One region of the Zoogloea sp. GDB6 genome, then DNA from elsewhere that is predicted to be linked to it. Evidence: predicted binding sites of a transcription regulator. Region 1 holds the regulator's gene; each other region holds the start of a gene.
The links. The regulator FNR, encoded in region 1, switches genes on or off when oxygen is low (the NO sensors DNR and NnrR bind a similar motif). The targets are predictions, from matches to a motif close to TTGANCTAGNTCAA.

Region 1 (5,446 bases):
CGACCCCTTGATGGCGCCGCCGTGGGCGAAGCTGGCGTTGAGGCCGAGTTCGGGGCGCAGCACGCCCAGACAGTTGGGGCCGAGCAGGCGGATGCGGTGGCGGCGGGCGTTTTCGACCGTGTTCTTCTCGAGCATGCGGCCACGCGGCCCGGCGTCGGAGAAGCCTGACGGCAGCACCACCACGGATTTGCAGCCGGCGCGCCCACAGGCGTCGACGATGGCCGGCACGCGGTCGGCCTTGGTGGTGATGACGGCCAGGTCGAGGCGCTGGGGGATGTCCTCGACGCTCTTGTAACAGGGGACGCCCAGCACTTGGTCGTACTTGGGATTGACGGTGAACAGCTTGCCCTTGAAGCCGGCCTCCAGCATGTTGCGGACGAGGATGTTGCCGAGGGACAGCTCTCTTTCGCTGGCGCCGATGATGGCCACGGAGCGGGGCTCGAAGAGGGGCGTGAGGTAGTGCTGTTCGTTCATGATGGGTACTCGGGTGAGTGCGAATCGTGCGGCTATTGGGTTGCCGTTGCCACGGGGCTTCGGGGCGTCTGGGGCCGGGCCGGATTTTACCCTGCGAGGGGGATCCTGGTATTGGTAATCCTACTGATTTATTGCGTTGCACAACGAAAGCTGTGATCTAGGTCAATTTGTGTGAATTCAATTTGTTGCGCGCATGCAACGCTTACCCGGAAGGCATGCGTTCGGGTGGGCGCGCGAGGAGGTGATGCATCGTGACCTGAAGCGTCCCGCAGGCACGAATTTCGTCGAACATGAAAATTCGTGCCAATTTTATTTGACGAGCTTTCGATTGGTGTGTAATATTCGCGGCTCTCGGGGTGTAGCGCAGTCCGGTAGCGCGCTTGCTTTGGGAGCAAGATGTCGGGAGTTCGAATCTCTCCACCCCGACCAAAGCTTGACCCGGGTGCCCACGGCGAACTGCCCGTAGCTCAACTGGATAGAGCACCGGCCTTCTAAGCCGGGGGTTACAGGTTCGATTCCTGTCGGGCAGGCTCTTTAAAAGGTTCTAGATCGGCGATTTCGATCGGCGGTCATCAGTGGCGGCATTAGCTCAGTTGGTAGAGCACTGGATTGTGATTCCAGGTGTCACCGGTTCGAAACCGGTATGTCGCCCCAAGTACAAGAAAACCCGCTGATTCGTCAGCGGGTTTTCTCGTTTACGGCACCGGCGGCGTGACGTTGGGGTGGTGCCGTCTTTTCCGCATCGAATGGCTCAAGCCGATTGCATCTTCGCCGTTAATCAGCCACCACTGTTTGCCTGCTCCAGAGAGTCCACATGAATGCGCCAGAACCGAATTTTCACGGGATTGCTCCGCGGACCGGCGAGCTTGCCCGTATCGTCCGGGTCAATGAGGAGATCAAGGCCATCGTGGCGACGGCCTTTCGCATCAATCTGATGGCCCTCAATGCGATCTTTCTCGCCAAGCGGGCGGGTAATGCGGCGCTCGGATTCGGTGTGCTGTCCAACGAGTTGCGGCGCTTCGCCCAGGATTTGACCCGCCACATGGCATCCCTGAGGGAAATGACTTCCGGCTCGGTCGGGAGTGTCACCGGTGTCGTGCAGCAGCAGCGCATTGCAGCGATTCTGGCGGAGGCCTTGAGGCTCAGCGGTGAGGGCGTGCCGGGTGCGCGGGAGGCTCGCAGGCGTGGCGCCACGCGGCTTGCTGAACAGCAGGTGCGCCTGCGTTCCCTCGATCTGCGTTTGCGCGCGGCGGTCGAGGAAACCCAGCAATTGGTCGAACTGGGCGGTGTGCTGGCTCGTTCGGCGAAGATCGAGGCGGCCTATGGCGGCAGCTTCAGTGCGGCATTGATGCAGGTCTCGACGGATTTTGCCGAGGTGATCGCGCAGATCAAGCGATCCCTCGAAGTTCTCGGCAAGGAACGCCTCGTAAAGGATTAGGAAACCCATGAAACAGGCCCATTGCATCTACCAAGACGAGGAACATCGCTGGCTGGCGATCGCGCGGGATACCACCAAGCCTGGTTACATCATCGATACTAATGAATATGTGGTCGTTCACGGGGAGGAGGCCCTGCTGTGCGATCCGGGTGGGATCGAGATCTTTCCGTCGGTATTCTCCGCGTTGTCGGCGGAGTGCGATCCGACACGCCTGGCGGGTATCTTCGCGTCCCATCAGGATCCGGACATCATTTCCTCGCTGGCCTTGTGGCTGGAGTTCAAGCCCGACCTGAAGTGCTATACGAGTTGGTTGTGGCAGAGTTTTCTGCCCCATTTCGGCGGGCAGGATTCGACCTTCGTGCCGATCCCCGATTCGGGCATGACGATCCGTCTCGATGGTCTTGAGCTGCAGGCGATTCCGGCCCATTACCTGCACTCGTCGGGCAATTTCCATCTGTACGATCCAAAGGCCAAGATCCTGTTCTCGGGCGATGTCGGTGCAGCTCTGTTGCCGGCGGATCATAACGAGCTGTATGTGCAGGACTTCTCCCGCCACATCCGCCATGCGGAAGGTTTTCACAAGCGCTGGATGGGCTCGGACCGGGCCAAGCGCGACTGGTGCGAGCGCGTCTCCCGCCTGGAGATCGACATGCTGGTGCCGCAGCATGGGGCCATTTACCAGGGGGCGGACGTGCAGCGATTCATTAACTGGTTCGCTGCACTGGAAGTGGGCGTGCTGCGCAGCTAAAGTGTCGCGGCCCCGTTCTTGCGGGGCCCGCCGGCAGCCCGGAGCTTTGCCGCGGAACGATGGAGGCGCGGCATGTATCTGGCTCTCAAGCATTTCCACATCACCTGCGTGGTGCTCAGCGGTTGCGGCTTCGCATTGCGGGGCTGGTGGTCGTTCAGCGGCTCGCCGCTATTGCGGGCGCGTCTGACCCGGGTGCTGCCCCATGTCGTCGATTCCTGCCTGCTGGGTAGTGCGCTCGGCCTGGCCTGGATGTCTGCCCAATACCCCTTTGTGCATGCCTGGTTGACGGCCAAGGTGCTGGGCTTGCTCGTCTATATCGGGCTGGGGAGTGTTGCGCTGAAGGCGGCGCGACCGCGTGCGCAACGCGCCGCGGCCTACGTGGGCGCGCTGGCGACGCTGTCGTGGATCGTGTCGGTGGCGGTCAGCAAGGATCCGCTCGGCTGGCTGGCCTGGCTGTGAGGCCGGGTGCCGGCGGTGCTCAGGCGGCGTGGTGGTTGAGCAGGCGCTTCAGGCCCGGCGTGTCGAGAATGCGGATGTGCTTCTGCTGGACGGCGACCAGGCCTTCTTCCTGGAAGCGGGAGAAGGCGCGGGATACCGTCTCGAGCTTGAGGCCCAGGTAGGAGCCGATCTCGTCGCGGGTCATGCGCAGGTGGAATTCCGACGGCGAGAAGCCCCGTGCAGTGAAGCGCTGGGACATGTTCAGCAGAAAGGCCGCCAGCCGCTCTTCTGCGCGCATCGAGCCGAGCAGCATCATCACGCCGTGGTCGCGGACGATCTCGCGGCTCATGATCTTGTGGAACTGGTGCTGCAGGCTCTCTACTTCCCGTGACAGCTCTTCGAGCCGGTTGAAGGGGATTACGCAGACTTCGCTGTCTTCCAATGCGATGGCGTTGCAGGAATGGTGCTCGGTGCTGATGCCGTCTAGGCCCAAGACTTCGCCGGTCATCTGGAAGCCGGTCACCTGGTCGCGGCCGTCCTCAAGGATCACGTCGGTCTTGAACGAGCCGGCGCGGATTGCGTAGATCGCCTCGAAGTTGTCGCCGGAGCGGTAGAGGTGCTGCTGCCGCTTGATCTTGCGGCGGCTGCCGACGAGCTCGTCGAGCTGGTCGATCTCATTGGGGTCGAGGCCGAAGGGAAGACACAATTCCCGCAGGTTGCACTGGGAACACGCGACCTTGATGTCCACGACCGTCACCGGAATCACCGATTTCATCTGCACGCGCAATCACCTGAACTGGATGGTTTTACCAACGTTTGGAGCCCTTTGATCCACGTCAATACTGTTTTGGATCGATTCTGCGATTGTTCAGCGCAACCAACAGAAGTGCACCATGAACACGACACAAAAAGACCTGATATTCGATCCCGAGCTCATTCGCAAGTTTGATGTGAATGGCCCGAGGTATACGTCGTACCCGACCGCTGACCGCTTCGTCGAGGCGTTCAACTCCGATGCCCTGGAGCACTGGCTCGGGAGGCGCACTGTCGGCGGAATCGGCAAACCGCTCTCATTATACTTCCACATCCCCTTCTGCAATACGATCTGCTACTACTGCGCGTGCAACAAGATCATCACCAAGGATCACGGTCGCTCCGCCAAGTATCTGGATTATCTCGAAAAGGAAGTGGACATGCAGGCGGCCAAGCTCGACGGGCCGCGGGAAGTGCTGCAATTGCACCTGGGCGGCGGCACGCCGACCTTCCTGTCCCACGACGAACTGCGCCGCCTGATGGGCATGGTCCGCAAGCACTTCACGCTGGTGCCGGACGGTGAGTATTCCATCGAGGTGGACCCGCGCAAGGTGGACGAAGCCACCGTTGCGTTGCTGGCCGAGCTCGGCTTCAACCGCATGAGCGTCGGCATTCAGGATTTCAATCCGGACGTGCAGAAGGCGGTCAACCGCGTCCAGAGCGAGGAAGAAACCAAGCTGGTGATCGACGCGGCGCGGGCCCATGGCTTCAAGTCGGTCAGCGTGGACCTGATCTACGGCCTGCCCAAGCAGAACGTGATCAGCTTCAACCGCACCCTCGAGCAGATTCTGGCGCTGTCGCCGGATCGCCTGTCGATCTACAACTACGCGCACCTGCCGAGCTTGTTCAAGCCCCAGCGCCGCATCATCGACGCGCAGCTGCCGTCCGGCGAGACCAAGCTGCAGATCCTGCAGCTGGCGATCCGCCGCCTGACCGAGGCGGGCTACGTGTATATCGGCATGGACCACTTCGCCAAGCCGGACGACGAGCTGACCACGGCTCAGCGCCAGGGGCGCCTGCACCGCAACTTCCAGGGTTACTCCACCTACGCGGAGTGCGATCTGCTGGCCTTCGGCGTGTCGGCGATCGGCAAGGTCGGCCCGACCTACGCGCAGAACGTGAAGACCCTCGACGAGTACTACGACATCATCGACACTGGCCGCCTGCCGGTGCTGCGCGGCATCGAGCTGACGCCGGACGACCTGCTGCGGCGGGCGATCATCCAGGCGCTGATGTGCCACTTCGAGCTGTCCATAGAGTCCATCGAGATTGCTCACTTGATCGACTTCAACAAGTATTTCGCCGCAGAACTCGCCGACTTGCGCGAGATGGAGAAGGGCGGCTTGCTGAAGATCGACAAGCAGTGGATCACCGTGCTGCCGGCCGGCCGCATGCTGGTGCGGGCGATTGCGATGGTCTTTGACAAGTACCTGCGCGCCGACCGGGAGCGCACCCGTTACTCGAAGGTGATCTGAACTTCCGGCCGGCTGGCCGCTCCGAGGTGGGCGGGCTAGAATGCCGGGCCAAGTGTTGGA
Region 2 (5,446 bases), 2.8 Mb from region 1:
AGCGGCGTGAGCGCCGACTGGGCAGGCGGCTTCCTGTGCCCCTGTCACGGTTCGACCTTCGATCTGGCTGGTCGCGTCTACAAGAACAAGCCGGCGCCGGACAACCTCGAGGTTCCGCCGCACAAGTACCTGGCCGATACCAAGATTCTGATCGGCGAAGACGGAAAGGCATAAACGATGACCACCAAAGCTCAAGCGGTACTGGATTGGGTTGACGCGCGCTTCCCGCTGACGTCGTCCATCAAGGGGCACCTCACCGAGTACTACGCACCCAAGAACTTCAACTTCTGGTACTTCTTCGGTTCGCTGGCCCTGCTGGTGCTGGTGATCCAGATCGTGACCGGCATCTTCCTGGTCATGCACTACAAGCCGGATGCCGCCCTCAACGCTTCCGGCATCCCGGCGGCCTTCGCGTCCGTCGAATACATCATGCGCGATGTGCCGGGCGGCTGGATCATCCGCTACCTGCACTCCACCGGCGCCTCCGCGTTCTTCGTGGTGGTGTACCTGCACATGTTCCGCGGCCTGCTCTACGGTTCCTACCGCAAGCCCCGTGAGCTGATCTGGGTTTTCGGCACCCTGATCTTCCTGGCCCTGATGGCCGAGGCCTTCATGGGCTACCTGCTGCCCTGGGGCCAGATGTCCTTCTGGGGCGCTCAGGTCATCGTGAACCTGTTCTCCGCGATTCCCGTCATCGGTCCCGATCTCTCCATCGTGATCCGTGGTGACTTTGTGGTGTCCGACGCGACCCTGAATCGCTTCTTCTCCTTCCACGTCATCGCCGTGCCGCTGATCCTCATCGGCCTGGTCGTTGCCCACATCGTCGCTCTGCACGAAGTTGGCTCCAACAACCCTGATGGTGTCGAGATCAAGAAGAAGAAGGGCGCTGATGGCCACCCGCTGGACGGCATTCCCTTCCACCCCTACTACACCGTCAAGGACATCGTGGGCGTGGTTGGTTTCCTGATCGTCTTCTCCTTCATCGTGTTCTTCGCACCTGAAGGCGGCGGCTACTTCCTCGAGTACAACAACTTCATCCCAGCCGATCCGCTGAAGACCCCGCCGCACATTGCGCCGGTGTGGTACTTCACTCCGTTCTACTCCCTGCTGCGTGCGATGGTGTGGCCGCTGTTCGGCCTCGACGCCAAGTTCTGGGGCGTGGTTGCGATGGGTGCTGGCGTGGTGATCCTGGCCTTCCTGCCGTGGCTCGACCGTAGCCCTGTGAAGTCGATCCGTTACCGTGGCCCGATCTACAAGTCCCTGCTGGCTCTGTTCGTCGTCGCCTTCGCGATCCTTGGCTTCCTCGGTACCAAGCCGCCTTCCTATGCTTTCTTCGGCGTGATTCCGGGCGCTCCCGTGGCCCAGCTGTTCAGCCTGTACTACTTCCTGTTCTTCATCACCATGCCGTGGTGGTCGAAGATGGACAAGTGCAAGCCCGAGCCCGAACGCGTGACCGGTTAATGAGAATGAAAGCCATGAAAAAACTTTTGACAGCTCTTCTGTTCACGCCGCTGATGGCTCTGGCCAACGGCCCTGAACTGCACCTGGACAAGGCTCCGATCTCCACCGAGCCGGCTGCCCTGCAGAACGGCGCCAAGCTGTTCGTCAATTACTGCCTGAACTGCCACGGCGCCAGCTACATGCGCTACAACCGCCTGCAGCAGATCGGTTTGTCCGAGCAGATGATCAAGGACAACCTGATGTTCACGGCCGACAAGATCGGCGAGCCGATGCGCATCGCGATGCAGCGTGACGAAGCCAAGGCGTGGTTTGGTGCCGCGCCTCCGGACCTCACCGTGATCTCCCGTTCGCGCGCGTCCGAGTTCGGCAGCGGTGCAGACTGGCTGTACACCTACCTGCGCAGTTTCTACCGTGACGACGCCCGTCCGACCGGCTGGAACAACAAGGTCTTCGAAAACGTCGGCATGCCGCATGTGCTGTACGAACTGCAGGGTGAGCCGACCGCCAAGATCAACGAGCACGACGACGGCCATGGCGGCAAGTCGAAGGAAATCGAGATCGAGGCGCCGGCCAAGCCGGGCAAGATGACTGCCGAAGAGTACGACCACGCCGTGGCAGACCTCGTCTCCTACCTGGTCTGGATGGGCGAGCCGATGGCGGAGACGCGCAAGTCCATCGGTACTGCCGTGATCGCTTTCCTTGGCCTTCTCTTCGTTCTTTCCTATCTTCTGAAGAAGAACTACTGGAGAGACGTGCACTAATCTGCGCGTTCCGGTCGATGCTGTCCCTTGCTGTCTTTTAGCAAGACGCACCACGCGCTTGGCGCGTGGTGCATGATTTTTTGTATCCGTGGGGTAACACAACGATGATGAATTTGTATTCCGGAACGACAGATCCTTTCAGTCACCGGTGCCGTATCGTGCTCTTTGAAAAGGGCATGGATTTCCAGGTGATTGACGTTGATCTCTTCAACAAGCCGGAAGACATCGCGGTCATCAATCCGTACAACCGGGTTCCGGTGCTGGTGGATCGCGATCTTGTGCTCTATGAGTCCAACATCATCAACGAATACATCGACGAGCGTTTTCCGCATCCCCAGTTGATGCCGCCCGATCCGATCATGCGCGCCCGCGCTCGTCAGCTGCTGCACACCTTCGAACTCGAGCTGTTCTCGCATATCGATGCGCTGGAAAAGAATCCCAAGGGCGCCGACAAGGAGCGGGCTCACGTGCGTGACCAGCTGACCCAGCTTGCGCCGATGTTCACGAAGCAGAAGTTCCTTCTTGGCGAAGAGTTCTCCATGCTCGACGTGGCCATCGCACCGCTGCTGTGGCGCCTGGACCACTACGGTATCGAGCTGCCGCGTTCCGCGGCGCCGCTCATGAAGTACGCCGAACGTATCTTCAGCCGCCAGGGCTTCATCGATGCGATGACCCCGTCCGAAAAGGTCATGCGGCGCTGATTGCCAACGGGGGCCGCCGAGTGGCGGCCCCGCTGCGACTCTTCATCTTGGCACTCACCGGAAAGTCTTCGTCATGAGCGAAATCTCCACCAAGCCTTACCTGATCCGGGCGATTTTCCAGTGGTGTACCGATCAGGGCCTGACGCCCTATCTTGCGGTCGCCGTCGACAGGCACACCATCGTGCCGCACAACTTCGTGCAGGATGGCCAGATCGTGCTCAACGTCAGTCCCACTGCGACGCAGAGCTTGGTCATGGGAAACGAGCTGATCGCCTTCCAGGCACGTTTCGGCGGCGTCGCCCAGAACATCTCGATTCCTGTCGAGAATGTGACGGCGATCTATGCTCGCGAGAACGGGCACGGGATGGCCTTCGAGGTTTCCGGATTGCCCGATGGCGAGGCCGATCTGGACTCCGAGGTTTCCGAGTTGGCATCGGCGGAGCCGGACGACACGCCTGAGCCGCCCAAGGGTGGCCTCCGCAGTCACCTCAAGCTCGTCAAATAAAACTGCGCCGGGGCCCGGGTGGTGCTTGATCTGGCTCAGGGTCAGGCGGTGCCGTTCGGGTTAGAGTTGCGCCCTGTTTCACTCTTCGAGGTTTCCCGTTATGGCTGCCATGGAATGGACTGACAAACTCGCCCTCGGCCTGGGGCCGATGGATCAGACCCACCAGGAATTCGTCGAGGCCTACAACGCCATGCTGGATGTGTCTGGCGAAGCCCTGTTGGCGGCGATGGATGCCTTCATCGAGCACACGGTCGAGCATTTCGACCAGGAAAACCGTTGGATGGAAATCGTTGGTTTTCCTGGCTGCCACAAGGCCGAGCATGATCGCGTGCTGGCAGTTTGCCGTGATGTCCGCAAGCGCCTGGAGCGGGGAGATGCGGCCCTCGGCCGGCAGTTGATTCAGGAATTGCCGCTGTGGTTCGACAATCACGTGGCGTCGATGGATGCGGCGCTCGCCGCTTATCTCGAGTCCATCGATTTCGATACGGAAACCGGCGAAATCCGTAATCCCCCGAAGGATGAGGGCTGCGCCGACGGTTCTTCCGCCTGCTGCACGCCGCCTGCCAAGACCGAGGCTGAGTCCGAGGCAGTCTGAGGCGGAATCCGCGGGGCGATCCGTGAATATCTTCGATTGCCTGGCGGAAGAGCGGATCCGAGATGCGATCGCTCAGGGCCAGTTGTCCGGATTGCCTGGAGAAGGACAGCCTCTCGTGCTGGATGATGACCTCCTGGTTCCTGTCGAAGTGCGGATGGGTAACCGGATCTTACGCAATGCCGGTTATGTGCCGCCGGCTGTGGCGGATCTGCAGGAATTGCGCCGGCTGTGTGCTCAGAATTCGTCATCGGATGACCGGTCGGCCAATCGGCGGCGTGTCCAGCGGATCACCGCGCTGTTGACGCGAATCGAGGCGGCCGGGCTGGCCCATGTGTCAGCTGCCTTGCTGCAGCGTGTTGCAGCATCTTCGGACGCAAAATAGTGTTGCGGGCAGACTTCGGGACCGGCTATTTCTAAAGTCGTCATGTGGCGTGTCGATATCTGCCTCACATTGGGCAGACAGTGGGTGGCTTATGTCTTACATGCGAATCAGGGCCGGTGACATCGAGGTCGGCAAGCCGGTCGAATGGCCACTCTACGATGAGAAAAAGCAACTACTGCTGGCTCGCGGTGTCGTGGTCGAAACGGAGAGCCAGAAGCAAGCGCTGATGGAGCGCGGCCTGTTCCGTAAGCTCAATATTCGAGAGACGCGGCTGAACACGGATAGCGGCGAACGCCCGACGGATGATCTGTGCGCCTTTGAAGACATCAAGCTCGACATCGGCGATACCTTGCAACTGCAGGTACAGAATGACGCTGGACCGCAGCGTTATTACGTGAAGTTGATTGGTTTCCTGAAGGGCAAGAGCGTCCTGGTGACCACGCCGAGCCAGGACGGCAAGGTGCTGCTGATGCGGGAGGGGCAGACCTTCGTGGTCCGCATGTTCTCCGGCAAGAGCGTGTATGCCTTCGGTACGACGATCTTCAAGGTCGCGAACGTCCCGTTTCCCCACCTGCACCTGACTTACCCCGGCCAGGTTCGTGGCCTGGTCGTCCGTCGCGGGGCACGGGCGCGGGTCCACCTGATTGCTGCGGTAAGCGGCACGGACGGGCGTTCCCATGCGGCAACAATTCTCGATCTGAGCACCGGAGGCGCGATGCTGGTCGCCAAAGCGCCGATGGGGGTCAGGGAAGACCGGATCGCGATCAAGTTCCGGGTTGTGATCAATGATATCGAGGAATATCTGACGATCCCAGCCGTGCTTCGCTCGGTGCATGCCACTTCTACTGCCGTGGCGGAGGGGGAAAAACCCCAGGTTCACCATGGCGTCCAGTTCGAAGAGATGCCGCACGCCGAGCAGGTCGTGTTGTCGGCCTTCGTTTATCGCATCCTGTTCGAAGAGTCGGCCGACGCCTGATTTACCGGCGTCAGCGGGAGCGGAGGAAGGGGAAGTCCGGTTCCGGTTTTTGACCGGTCACAATA
Region 3 (5,446 bases), 1.8 Mb from region 1:
AGCCGAGCGTGGTGAGCAGGATCACGCGTGAGACCAGGGCGCCATCCCGCCCATAGAAGTTGGTCAGCATGAAGGGGCCGGTGCCGGTCGGCAGTGCGCTGAGCAGCAGGGCCGAGTGGGCCCACAGGGCCGGCAGCTCGAACACCCGGAACGCAAAGAAGGCGGTGATCAAGGGTTGCAGCAGCAGCTTGGCCAGCACCAGTCCGGCCGTGCCCTCGCATTGCCCAACCTGCTTGTGGGCAAGGAAGGCGCCCAGCGAGATGAGGGCGCAGGGCGTTGCCGCCGTTCCGAGCAGGCTGAGGAACTGGCTGGCGGGCGCCGGCAGTGGCGTGTCGCTGGCGGCCCAAAGTGCGCCGAGCAGCGGGGCGACCAGTAGGGGATTGCGCAGCAGCGCGCGGCTCACCTTGGCGGCGGCCCGCAGCGGGTGTTTCTCGGTCTGCAGGCTGATCTCGACGAGGACGATGCCGACTGCGAACAGCAGGCAGGCCACGATCAGCGTGGCGACGATGGCCGGCAGCAGGCCGCCGTCGCCAAGGACCAGCACGCACAGGGGAATGCCCAGGAAGCCGGTGTTGGAATAGGCCGCGCTGAGCCCGTCGATGCTGGCGTCGGCCAGCCCGCGGGCATGCCGCAGGCGGTGGACGACGGTGGCGCCGAAGACCAGCACGCAGCCCGCGCCGACCGAGGCGACGAAACCCGGCTGCCAGATCTGCGCCCAGGTGGCAGTGGCCGTCACCTTGAACAACAGGGCGGGCAGCGCCAGCCAGGCGACGAAGCGGTTGAGCTCGGCGGACGCCGTTTCGCCGAGGCAGCGGGTGCGTCGGCAGAGGTAACCGGCCAGGATGAGTCCGAAGATCGGCAGGACGACGTTGATGATGGAAGACATGGCTGCAAAGGTGGGGAAGCTCGCTGCAGCTTAGGATTTCCAATCGATGCGGTCCAATGTTAAATAGGTGATCGATCAATACGGAATCCGTATCAATGGCCATCGACTTTCGCCAGCTCCGCTACTTCGTAACCCTGGCCGATACGCTGCATTTCGGGCGCGCTGCCGCGCTGCTGCACATCTCGCAGCCGCCCTTGAGCCGCCAGATCGCCGCGCTCGAAGAAGAACTCGGGGTCACGTTGTTCAAGCGCAGTTCCCGGCAGGTGGAACTGACGGTTGCCGGGCGGCATTTCCATGAACAGGCCGTCCGCATCATCGAGGCGCTGGACGGCGCGGTGCGCAGCACGCAGGCCACCGAGCGCGGTGAGCGCGGGGTGCTGCGCATCGGCTTCACGATGAGCGCCGCGTGGAGCGTGCTACCGCCGCTGATCAAGGCCTACGGCGATGGGGCGCCGGATGTGGACGTGCAGTTGAACGAGGTGCTGCCGCGGGAACTGAACGACGTGCTGATGTCCGGCAGCGTGGATGTGGGTATCGCCTTCCCGTGGCAGCGTCCGGCCGGCCTCGAATACCTGGCGATCCACGCTGAGCCCCTGTGCGCGGTGCTGCCCGCCAACCATCGGCTGGCCCGCAAGACGGAGGTCGCTGTTGCCGATCTCGCCGGCGAGCCCTTCATCACCTTCCCGGCGGCGACGGCGCCCGCGCTGCACGAACTGGTGATCGGCTGCTGCCGGGAGAACGGCTTCGAGCCGCGCATCCGCCTGGAAACCCACCTGCAGCAGACCATTGTCAACCTGGTGGCGGAAGGCCTCGGTGTGTCGCTGGTGCCCTGGTCGATGAGCAAGATGCAGTTGCCCGGCGCGGTGTTCCGGGCGGTTTCGGTGACGCGCATGGTCGAGCAGGGCGTCATCTGGGCCGCCGGTAACGACAACCCATGTCTGCCGCGTTTCCTGGCCTGCGCGCGGGCCTTCGGCCGCTGAGCCGTGACGTGTAGAGGACGGTGTTTCCCCGCCGTCGTCAGCAGAATTGACCGGGGTCAATTCCCCGATCTGTATCGGCAGTAAACCATTTCATCTGTTCCTTCTGCGGCCGGACCGGTGGCGAAGAATGGCGGCTTGCCAAGCAATGGGGAAATCGATGACTGCCAACACCATGACTGCAACCATAGCGGGACCGGGCTTCGAGGAGGCGCCAGGCGGGCGGATTCCCGGCAACAAGGGGATCTGGGTCGGAATCTGCTGCGAGTTCGTCGAGTTCCTGGTGCTCTTCGTCGTCTATTTTGTCGCCCGCGCCCATTTCCCGGAGGCCTTCGAGAAAGGCGCGGGGGGCTTGTCCACCACGCTTGGCACCGTCATCACGCTGGTGATGATCAGCAGTAGTTTCTGCATCGCCTGTTCCACGGCGCTGATCCGCGCCGGGCGGCGCCGGGCCTCGATCGCCTGGCTGGTCGGCGGGCTGGTGCTGGCGCTTGGCTATCCCGTCGCCAAGATCATCGAGATCCGGTGGAACCTGGCCCACGGCATCGACGGCCAGGCTGGCATCTTCTCGGGCGTTTATTACTACCTGACCTTCAACCACATGGTGCATGCGGTGTGGGGCATCCTCGGCATCCTGTGGGTGCTGGCGCGCCACCTGGCCGGCGGCTATTCGGCCGACGACTACAGCGGCCTGGAGGCGCTGGCCTGCTACTGGCACGCCACCGACATCATCTGGCTGGTCATCTTCTCCTTCTTCTACGTGCTGGTGTGAGCATGAACGACACGCATCGTGAATCGGCGGCTCCGCTGGCGCCGCTCGTGAAGACCTGGCTGGGCCTGCTCGCGCTGACCGGGTTGTCGCTAGTGCTGGGCCATGGGCTGCACGGCCAGGCCGGGCTGCAATGGCTGGTCGCCGCCATCCTGTGGCTGAAGGGCTGGCTGGTGATCCATCACTTCATCGAAGCCGACAGCGCCCATCCGCTGATCCGCCGCGTGCTGTACGGCTTCATCACGATCACGCCGGCCCTGCTGCTGGTGACCGCCCTGTTCGGCCGCCAGCTGGCGCGGCTGACGACGCTCTAGCCGGCCGTGGTCCTGCATCCGGTAACCGAAGCCTTCAGCGTCTTTACACGGTCTTAAAGAAATCTAACCCGCGCCACGGCGATACTCGGGGCATTTCCCTCCGCTCGTGGATTGCGATGAAGACCCGTTTCCTGCCCCTGCTGACGGCCTCCACCCTGGTCATTGCGGCCTGCGCGCCCCTGCGTGGTCCCGGCGGCGAGCCGCCGGGGCAGGGCGGGATGGGCCGTGGCGGCGGGGCAATGGTGGTGTCGCAGATCCAGGGCCAGCTGCAGCAGACCGCCGAGGCCCTGCAGCTGACGCCGCGCCAGCTGCCGCTGTGGGAGGTCTACCAGGAGAAGGTCGGCGCGCTGATGGCCGACCAGCTCAAGCTGTCGTCCTACGCGGCGGTATCCCAGAGCGCGCCGAAGCAGGTCGCCCACAAGGTGGAGGTGGTGCGCAACCGCCTCGCCGCGATGGAGGACATCCAGGACGCCGCCGAGAAGCTGTACGCCACCCTCGACGACACGCAGAAGAAGATCGCCGACCAGCGTCTGGCACAGACCGTGCCGGCGCTGTATTCCGGCCTTGGCGACGTGGCTGGCGGGTCCGCCGAGCAGAGCAAGGATGGCAAGGAGCAACGCGGCGCCGGCGGCCGCGGCCGCCGTGGTGGCGGCCCAGGCGGCATGGGCGCGCCCGACGGCATGGGAGGCGGCTTCGGCCGCATGTAAGCCGCCAATAATTGCCGGATCCCGATAGCCGCCTGCCGTTTCCGGACAGGCGGCGGCCTCGTCCCGACATATCGTCCTTCCGCCCGCCCGGCCTCCGGGTTTCAGGGCGGGCGCGTCAAGCGGACCACAACGATATGAGGAGACAAGGCATGACGGTAAGCACGTTGACGGCCGTCCTGGATTCCGTACTGGACCAGGCGGTGCACCGGGCCGGCGGGGTGCCCGGCGTGGTGGCGATGGCCACCGACCGGGACGGCAATTTCTACGAAGGCTGCGCGGGGCTGCGGGAGCTGGGCGCCGAGCCGGCGATGACGCTCGATTCGGTCTTCGCGATCTTTTCCACCACCAAGGCGCTGACCGGCACCTGCGCGATGCAGCTCATCGAGGAGGGGCGCCTGTCCCTCGCCGACCCGGTGCGCAAGTACCTGCCCGAGTTCGCCGAGCTTCAGGTGCTCGACGGCTTCGACGCGGCGGGCCAGCCGCGCACGCGGCCGCCGCAGCGCGACGTGACGATCAACGACCTGTTCCTGCACACCTCCGGCCTCGGCTACGAGTTCTTCAGCCAGGACGACCTGCAATACCGCACGGCGAAGGAGATCCCGACCATCGTGTCGTGCGAGTTCCCGTCCATCCGCAGCGTGCTGCTGCACGATCCGGGCGAGCGGTGGACCTACGGCGTCAACATCGACTGGCTCGGGCTGGTGGTCGAGGCGCTGCGTGGCAAGCGCCTCGGCGAGGTGATGAAGGAGCGGATCTTCGAACCGCTGGGCATGGCGGATATCGGCTTCACGATGTCGGAGTCCATGCGGGCACGCCGCGTGACCATCCACGAGCGGGCCGCCAACGGCGCGCTCAGCCCGTTGCCCGAGCTGGTGCTGCCGCAGCCGCCGGCGATGGACTGCGGTGGCCACGGGCTGTACGCGACGGTCGGCGAGTACATGAAGTTCATCCGCATGCTCCTCAACGACGGCGCCGGCCCCCACGGCCGCGTGCTGCGCCCGGAGACGGTGGCGCTGATGGCCCGCGATGGGCTCGGTTCCCTCGAATGCACCGGCTGGCCCACGTCGATCCCGTCCCTCGCCAATGCCGGCAGCTTCTTCCCCGGCGTGCCGAAGGGCTGGGCCTATACCTTCATGACCAACCGCGCGCCGACCCCGTCGGGTCGCCCGGCCAATTCCCTGGCCTGGGCCGGGCTGGCCAATTCCTTCTACTGGATCGACCGCCAGACCGGCATCGGCGGCTACTGGGCGACTCAGCTGCTGCCCTTCCAGGACTGCGTGGCCTATCCCCAGTTCGTGGAGTTCGAGACGGCGGTCTATCACCACCGCTGAAACCACCGCACCCCTTCCCAAAAATTGCCGGCGCGCGACAGGCGCATGCCGGAACGAGACACGGCCCGATCGGGGGCCTGTCACAGTAAGCCCCGGCGTCAGGCCGTCCCGAATGCGAGAGACGGCCGCCGCCACCCAGAGGAGATATGGAGACATGAAACGACGTACCCCCATGGGCCGTCGCGGGCACGCCGTTGCCTGCGCCGTGGCCCTCGCCGTGCCCGGGCTGGCTTCCGCCGTGACCATCGATGCCGGCGACTACACTTATCTGCCGGCCGGCACCAGCCTGGCCGTCGGTTATTACCAGCACACCGAGGGCCGCCAGCTCTACGCCGGCGGCAAGAAGGTGGCCGACCAGGCCCGCGTCGAGGCGGACGTGGGCATCCTGCGCGGCGTGCATTACGTGGATGTCGGCGGCCTCACCATGGCGCCCCAGTTCCTGCTGCCCTTCGGCCGCGTGCA
Region 4 (5,446 bases), 2.2 Mb from region 1:
GGCATCACCGACTTCGTCGTTGCCGATACCGAGGAAGTGCGCGCCAAGCTGGCTGCCGAAGGTAAGCCGCCCCTCGCAGTGATCGAAGGCCCGTTGATGGTCGGCATGAACGTGGTCGGCGACCTGTTCGGAGCCGGCAAGATGTTCCTGCCCCAGGTGGTCAAGTCGGCCCGCGTGATGAAGCAGGCGGTGGCCCACCTGATCCCCTACATCGAAGAGGAAAAGGCCCGTACCGGCGCCCGCAGTAAGGGCAAGATCGTCATCGCCACCGTGAAGGGCGACGTGCACGACATCGGCAAGAACATCGTCGGCGTGGTGCTCGGCTGCAACGGCTACGACATCGTCGACCTGGGCGTGATGGTGCCCTGCGACAAGATCCTCGCCGCGGCGAAGGAGCACGGCGCCCAGGCTATCGGCCTGTCCGGCCTGATCACGCCGTCGCTGGAAGAGATGAGTCACGTGGCGTCCGAGATGAAGCGCCAGGGCTTCGACGTGCCGCTGCTGATCGGCGGCGCCACCACCAGCCGCGCCCACACGGCGATCAAGATCGCCCCGCACTACGACCAGCCGGTGATCTACGTGCCGGACGCCTCCCGCGCTGTCGGCGTGGTCACCAGCCTGCTGTCCGAGGCGCAGAGCGCCGGTTACGCCGCCGAGGTGGCCGCCGACTACGAGAAGATCCGCGCCCAGCACGCCGGCAAGAAGGGCGTCGCGATGGTCACGCTGGCCGAGGCCCGCGCCAATGCGTTCAAGTGGAACGGCGATGCGGCCTACGTGCCGCCGGCGCCGGCCCAGCTGGGCGTGCAGGCCTTCGACATCGACCTGGCCGAGCTGGTGGATTACATCGACTGGGGCCCGTTCTTCCAGACCTGGGACCTGGCCGGCAGCTACCCGAAGATCCTCCACGACGACATCGTCGGCGAGACCGCCCGCGAGCTGAAGTCCGACGCCGAGGTGATGCTGGCCCGCATGGTCGCCGAGCAGGACACCAACCCGTGGGTCAAGGCCCGCGCGGTGGTCGGCCTGTTCCCCGCCAATGCGGTGGGCGACGACATCGAGATCTACGCCGACGAATCCCGCAGCCAGGTGCAGATGACGTGGCGCGGCCTGCGCCAGCAGCACGAGCGCCCGGCCGGCAAGCCGAACTACTGCCTGGCCGACTTCGTGGCCGGCAAGGACAGCGGCGTGGCCGACTACGTGGGAGCCTTCGCGGTGACCGCCGGCCTCGGCATCGAGGGCCGCCTGGCCGCCTACGAGCGCACCCACGACGACTACCACGCGATCATGCTGAAGGCGCTGGCCGACCGCTTCGCCGAAGCCGCCGCTGAATGGCTGCACGCCAAGGTGCGCAAGGAGCTGTGGGCCTACGCGCCGGCCGAGACGCTGAGCTGCGACGAGCTGATCAAGGAAGCCTACCGCGGCATCCGTCCGGCGCCGGGCTACCCGGCCTGCCCGGACCACACCGTCAAGGGCGACCTGTTCACGCTGCTCGACGCCCCGGCCAACACCGGCATGGGGCTCACCGAGAGCTTCGCGATGACGCCGGCAGCGGCGGTCAGTGGCTTCTACTTCGCCCACCCGGACAGCCACTACTTCGCAGTCAGCAAGATCGGCCAGGACCAGCTGGCCGACTGGGCCGCGCGCACCGGCATGACGGTGGACGAAGCCCGCAAGTGGCTGGCGCCGCTGCTGTAATACGCCGGCCGTGTAAAACGGTCTAGATTGGAGGGCGGCTGCGGCCGCCCTCCGCGCTTTTCAGGGGGCCGGTACAGACGCCCCGTTTCCACCATGAAGATCGAACTCCTCCTTACCGCCATCGAAATCGCCGCGACCATCGCCTTTGCGCTGTCGGGCCTCATCGAGGCCACGCGCAAGCGCATGGACGTCATCGGCGTGTTCTCGGTGACCTTCGTCAGCGCCTTCGGCGGCGGCACGCTGCGCGACATCCTGCTCGACCGCCGCCCGCTGTTCTGGGTGCAGCATCAGGAATACGTGTGGCTGGTGCTGGGGATGACGCTGATCACGCCGCTGCTGCTGCGCGCCCGGCGCTTGCAGCTGACCGACACCCTGATGGAGGCCGCCGATGCCTGCGGGCTGGGCCTGTTCGCCATTTCCGGCGCGTCGGTGGCGCTGGCGGCGGGCATGCCGGGCATTGTCGCGGTGCTGATGGGGGCCATCACCGCGGTGTTCGGCGGGGTGCTGCGCGACGTGCTGTGCAACGAGATTCCCAAGGTCTTCCACGACCACCGGCCGTACACGCTGTGCGCCTTCATCGGCTGCGGCCTGTTCCTCGGCCTGCATGCGCTGGACGTGGCGCCGCAGCTGTCCACGCTGACCGGCATCTGCATCATCACCGGCCTGCGTCTGCTGGCTGTCGGCCGGGGCTGGCGGATTCCCGCCTGGCCGCCGGAGAAGGGCTAGCCGGCGTGCCGCGGCCGGCGCGTCGAAGGCGAAGTATTTTTGCGTGCTCGTCCACCGTCACGGCGAGCCCGCGAGCGGGGGCTCAGCGTCCGAAGGTCGCCTTCACCACTTCCAGCAGCGCGTCCGCCACGTCCTCGTCGTCGGTGAGGCTTTCCACCAGCGCCGAGCGGCAGGCGTCCACCGGGTCGAGGCCGACCTTGACCAGCTTGGCGGCGTAGACCAGCAGGCGCGTCGATACCACTTCTTCCAGGTCCACGTCCTTCAGGCTGCGCAGGCGCTGGGCGATGGAGACGAGCTGGCGGGCCAGCAGCGGGTCGCAGGCGGTCTCGCCGATGAGGATGGTCTCCTCGCGGCTGGCCGCCGGGAAGTCGAAGCGCAGGCTGACGAAACGCTGGCGGGTGGACGGCTTGAGGCCCTTGAGGAAGTTCTGGTAGCCCGGGTTGTAGGACATCACCAGCATGAAGCGCTCCGGCGCGTGCAGCACTTCGCCGGTACGCTCGATGGGCAGCGTGCGGCGGTCGTCGGCCAGCGGGTGGATCACCACCGTGGTGTCGCGGCGGGCTTCCACCACTTCGTCCAGGTAGCAGATGCCGCCCTCGCGCACCGCGCGGGTCAGCGGGCCGTCGCACCACACCGTCTGCCCGTCGCCGAGCAGGTGGCGGCCGACCAGGTCGGCGGCGGTGAGGTCGTCGTGGCAGGCCACGGTGTACAGCGGCAGGCCCAGGCGGGCGGCCATGTGGGCCACGAAGCGGGTCTTGCCGACGCCGGTAGGGCCCTTGATGAGCAGCGGCAGGCGGTTCTTCCAGGCTTGCTCGAAGACCGTGATCTCGTTGCCGGCGGCTTCGTAGAAGGGGATTTCGGTGGGCAGCGGTGCGTTCATTTGAGGGCGATCCAGTAGGCGATGGCGATCAGCGCCGAGACGAGCAGCAGCCAGCCGAGCAGCAGGCTGCGCCAGAAGAATTTGACCCCGCGCAGACCCATGAAGTCGAGCGCCACGAGGCGGCCCTTGACGAAGCAGATGGCCAGCAGTGCAGCCATCGCCAGCGGGCCGGTGAGCCCGAAGCGGGCGCCGAACTCGCCGATACCCAGCGTCGCCAGCGTGGCGAGCATCAGCACGACCCAGACGGTGTTGAGGTGACGGGTGTTCATCGCATCACATAGACCAGGGGGAAGAGGACGATCCACACCAGATCCACCATGTGCCAGTAGGCTGCGCCGCTCTCGATTCCGTTCATGTCGGCCGGGCCGTAGGCGCCCTGGCGGGTCTTCACCCACAGCGCGACGAGGATCACCAGGCCGAGGATCACGTGCATGAAGTGGAAGAAGGTCAGCGACAGGTAGAACATGTAGAAGGTGTTGGTGGACAGGTTGATGCCGGCGCTGAACTTGTCGGCGTACTCGAAACCCTTCACCACCAGGAAGCCGCCGCCGCAGGCGATGCCGGCCAGCAGCCAGCGCGCCCCGGTGGCCGAACGGCTGCGCCCGACCGCCTCGACGGCGCGCGCCACGCACCAGCTGGCGGTGATCAGCAGCACGGTGTTGACGGCCCCGGCTTCGCGGTTCAGCGTTTTCTGCATCTCGTTGAACAGCTCGACGTTGTGCGCGCGGCCGAAGGCGTAGGCGGCGAAGAACACGCCGAAGGCGAGCAGCTCGGCGAGGATGAAGAACCAGATCGCCAGATCCCCCGGCGGCGCGGCGGCCGGGGTGGCGCGGGAAGTGTCGGGGGCGATGTCCATGACGGCAGTGTCGTTCGGGCCGGGGCGCAAAACCTTGATCTGTCCCAAGTTCCGGATCAGCTTGTTACGCGGTGTGCGGGAAGGCCGATTTCTCCCGTGGACTGCGCTACTATTACTTTCGATATAAAAAAATCGAAAGAGTGCACGATGCGGATTCTGCTGGTGGATGATTCGCGCGCGGTGTCTGCCGTGATGGCTGCCCGCCTGACCCTTCTTGGTCACGAGGTGACGCAGGCCGAGAACGGCGAGCAGGGGGTCGAGCGTTTCTGCTGCTGTCCGCCGGACCTGGTGCTGATGGACGTGGAAATGCCGGTGATGAACGGCTTTGTGGCGGCCGAGCGGATCCGTGCGCTGGAGGCCAAGCAGGACTGGGCGTGGACGCCGATCATCTTCCTCACCGCGTCCGACACGCCGGAGAACCTGGTCACGGCAATCGAGGCCGGCGGTGACGATTTCATCGCCAAGGCGGTGCCCGAGACGGTGCTGCAGGCCAAGATGAAGGCCATGGCGCGCATCGCCGGCCTGCGCAAGCAACTCTTCGAGGCCAACCACAAACTGGAGGCCCTGGCCCACCAGGACGGTCTGACCGGCATCTACAACCGCCGCTACATGGATCTGCGGCTCGACCACCAGTGGGACGAGGCCCAGCTGTGCGGCGCGCCCTTCGGCCTGCTGCTGATCGACGTGGACAACTTCAAGCGCTACAACGACCACTACGGTCACCAGGCCGGTGATGATTGCCTGCGGGCTATTGCCGCTGCGATGGCTGGCGTCGTCGAACGCACCATCGCCAATGAGTTGAGCCGGGATGCCTTCGTCGCTCGCTACGGTGGGGAGGAATTTGCGGTGCTGCTGCCCCGTTGCGCCGAGACGGATTACCTGATTGTCGCCGAGCAGCTGCTCGAGGCCGTGCGGCAGCTGGCGATCCCCCATGCGCTCAATGCGGAGTGGGGCATCGTGACGCTGTCGGTGGGCGGCGCCTACGTGGAGCGGGCGGAAGGCCGCCTGGCCATGCTGTTCCGCAACGCCGATGCCAATCTCTATCAGGCCAAGCGGGATGGGCGCAATCGCGCCGAAGTGTGTGCCGCCCCCGAAGCCGTCGCGGCGACGGGAAGCTAGGACGCTCGGGCGAGGGCCTCAGCCGACCACGAAGGCCGGCACATCCACGCGCACCGCCGGCCGGTCGAGGGCCACGCCGACGCAGGCCGCGAAGCGCCGTGCCCAGTCGCCCCCCTGTGCAAAGCGTGCCTCCCCGGCGTACTTGGCGACGTTGAGGATCACGTCGAGGA

Region 2: the regulator FNR is predicted to act here: its motif matches at 3,454-3,467, upstream of AC1PQG_RS18500 (hemerythrin domain-containing protein).
Region 3: the regulator FNR is predicted to act here: its motif matches at 1,913-1,926, upstream of AC1PQG_RS23515 (cytochrome c oxidase subunit 3 family protein).
Region 4: the regulator FNR is predicted to act here: its motif matches at 4,192-4,205, upstream of AC1PQG_RS21810 (cytochrome c oxidase subunit 3 family protein).

What each region holds. Positions count from the first base shown of each region.
Region 1 covers NZ_CM161497.1:1,238,685-1,244,130, forward strand. The annotation lists gene AC1PQG_RS05660 (bifunctional acetate--CoA ligase family protein/GNAT family N-acetyltransferase) at 1-474, opposite strand, end outside; tRNA gene AC1PQG_RS05665 (tRNA-Pro) at 827-903, shown strand; tRNA gene AC1PQG_RS05670 (tRNA-Arg) at 931-1,004, shown strand; tRNA gene AC1PQG_RS05675 (tRNA-His) at 1,053-1,128, shown strand; gene AC1PQG_RS05680 (chemotaxis protein) at 1,289-1,912, shown strand; gene AC1PQG_RS05685 (oxygen-binding di-iron domain-containing protein) at 1,920-2,660, shown strand; gene AC1PQG_RS05690 (SirB2 family protein) at 2,733-3,119, shown strand; gene fnr (fumarate/nitrate reduction transcriptional regulator Fnr) at 3,139-3,873, opposite strand; gene hemN (oxygen-independent coproporphyrinogen III oxidase) at 3,992-5,386, shown strand.
Region 2 covers NZ_CM161497.1:4,077,934-4,083,379, reverse strand. The annotation lists gene petA (ubiquinol-cytochrome c reductase iron-sulfur subunit) at 1-174, shown strand, start outside; gene AC1PQG_RS18520 (cytochrome b) at 178-1,461, shown strand; gene AC1PQG_RS18515 (cytochrome c1) at 1,476-2,222, shown strand; gene AC1PQG_RS18510 (glutathione S-transferase N-terminal domain-containing protein) at 2,327-2,923, shown strand; gene AC1PQG_RS18505 (ClpXP protease specificity-enhancing factor) at 2,997-3,428, shown strand; gene AC1PQG_RS18500 (hemerythrin domain-containing protein) at 3,538-4,023, shown strand; gene AC1PQG_RS18495 (DnaJ family domain-containing protein) at 4,046-4,405, shown strand; gene AC1PQG_RS18490 (flagellar brake protein) at 4,506-5,381, shown strand; gene AC1PQG_RS18485 (D-amino acid dehydrogenase) at 5,392-5,446, opposite strand, start outside.
Region 3 covers NZ_CM161497.1:5,161,962-5,167,407, reverse strand. The annotation lists gene AC1PQG_RS23525 (AEC family transporter) at 1-886, opposite strand, end outside; gene AC1PQG_RS23520 (LysR substrate-binding domain-containing protein) at 982-1,866, shown strand; gene AC1PQG_RS23515 (cytochrome c oxidase subunit 3 family protein) at 2,039-2,635, shown strand; gene AC1PQG_RS23510 (hypothetical protein) at 2,638-2,946, shown strand; gene AC1PQG_RS23505 (Spy/CpxP family protein refolding chaperone) at 3,063-3,653, shown strand; gene AC1PQG_RS23500 (serine hydrolase domain-containing protein) at 3,803-4,984, shown strand; gene AC1PQG_RS23495 (transporter) at 5,139-5,446, shown strand, end outside.
Region 4 covers NZ_CM161497.1:4,769,148-4,774,593, reverse strand. The annotation lists gene metH (methionine synthase) at 1-1,695, shown strand, start outside; gene AC1PQG_RS21825 (trimeric intracellular cation channel family protein) at 1,789-2,421, shown strand; gene AC1PQG_RS21820 (AAA family ATPase) at 2,504-3,301, opposite strand; gene AC1PQG_RS21815 (cytochrome C oxidase subunit IV family protein) at 3,298-3,570, opposite strand; gene AC1PQG_RS21810 (cytochrome c oxidase subunit 3 family protein) at 3,567-4,157, opposite strand; gene AC1PQG_RS21805 (diguanylate cyclase) at 4,305-5,276, shown strand; gene AC1PQG_RS21800 (hypothetical protein) at 5,295-5,446, opposite strand, start outside.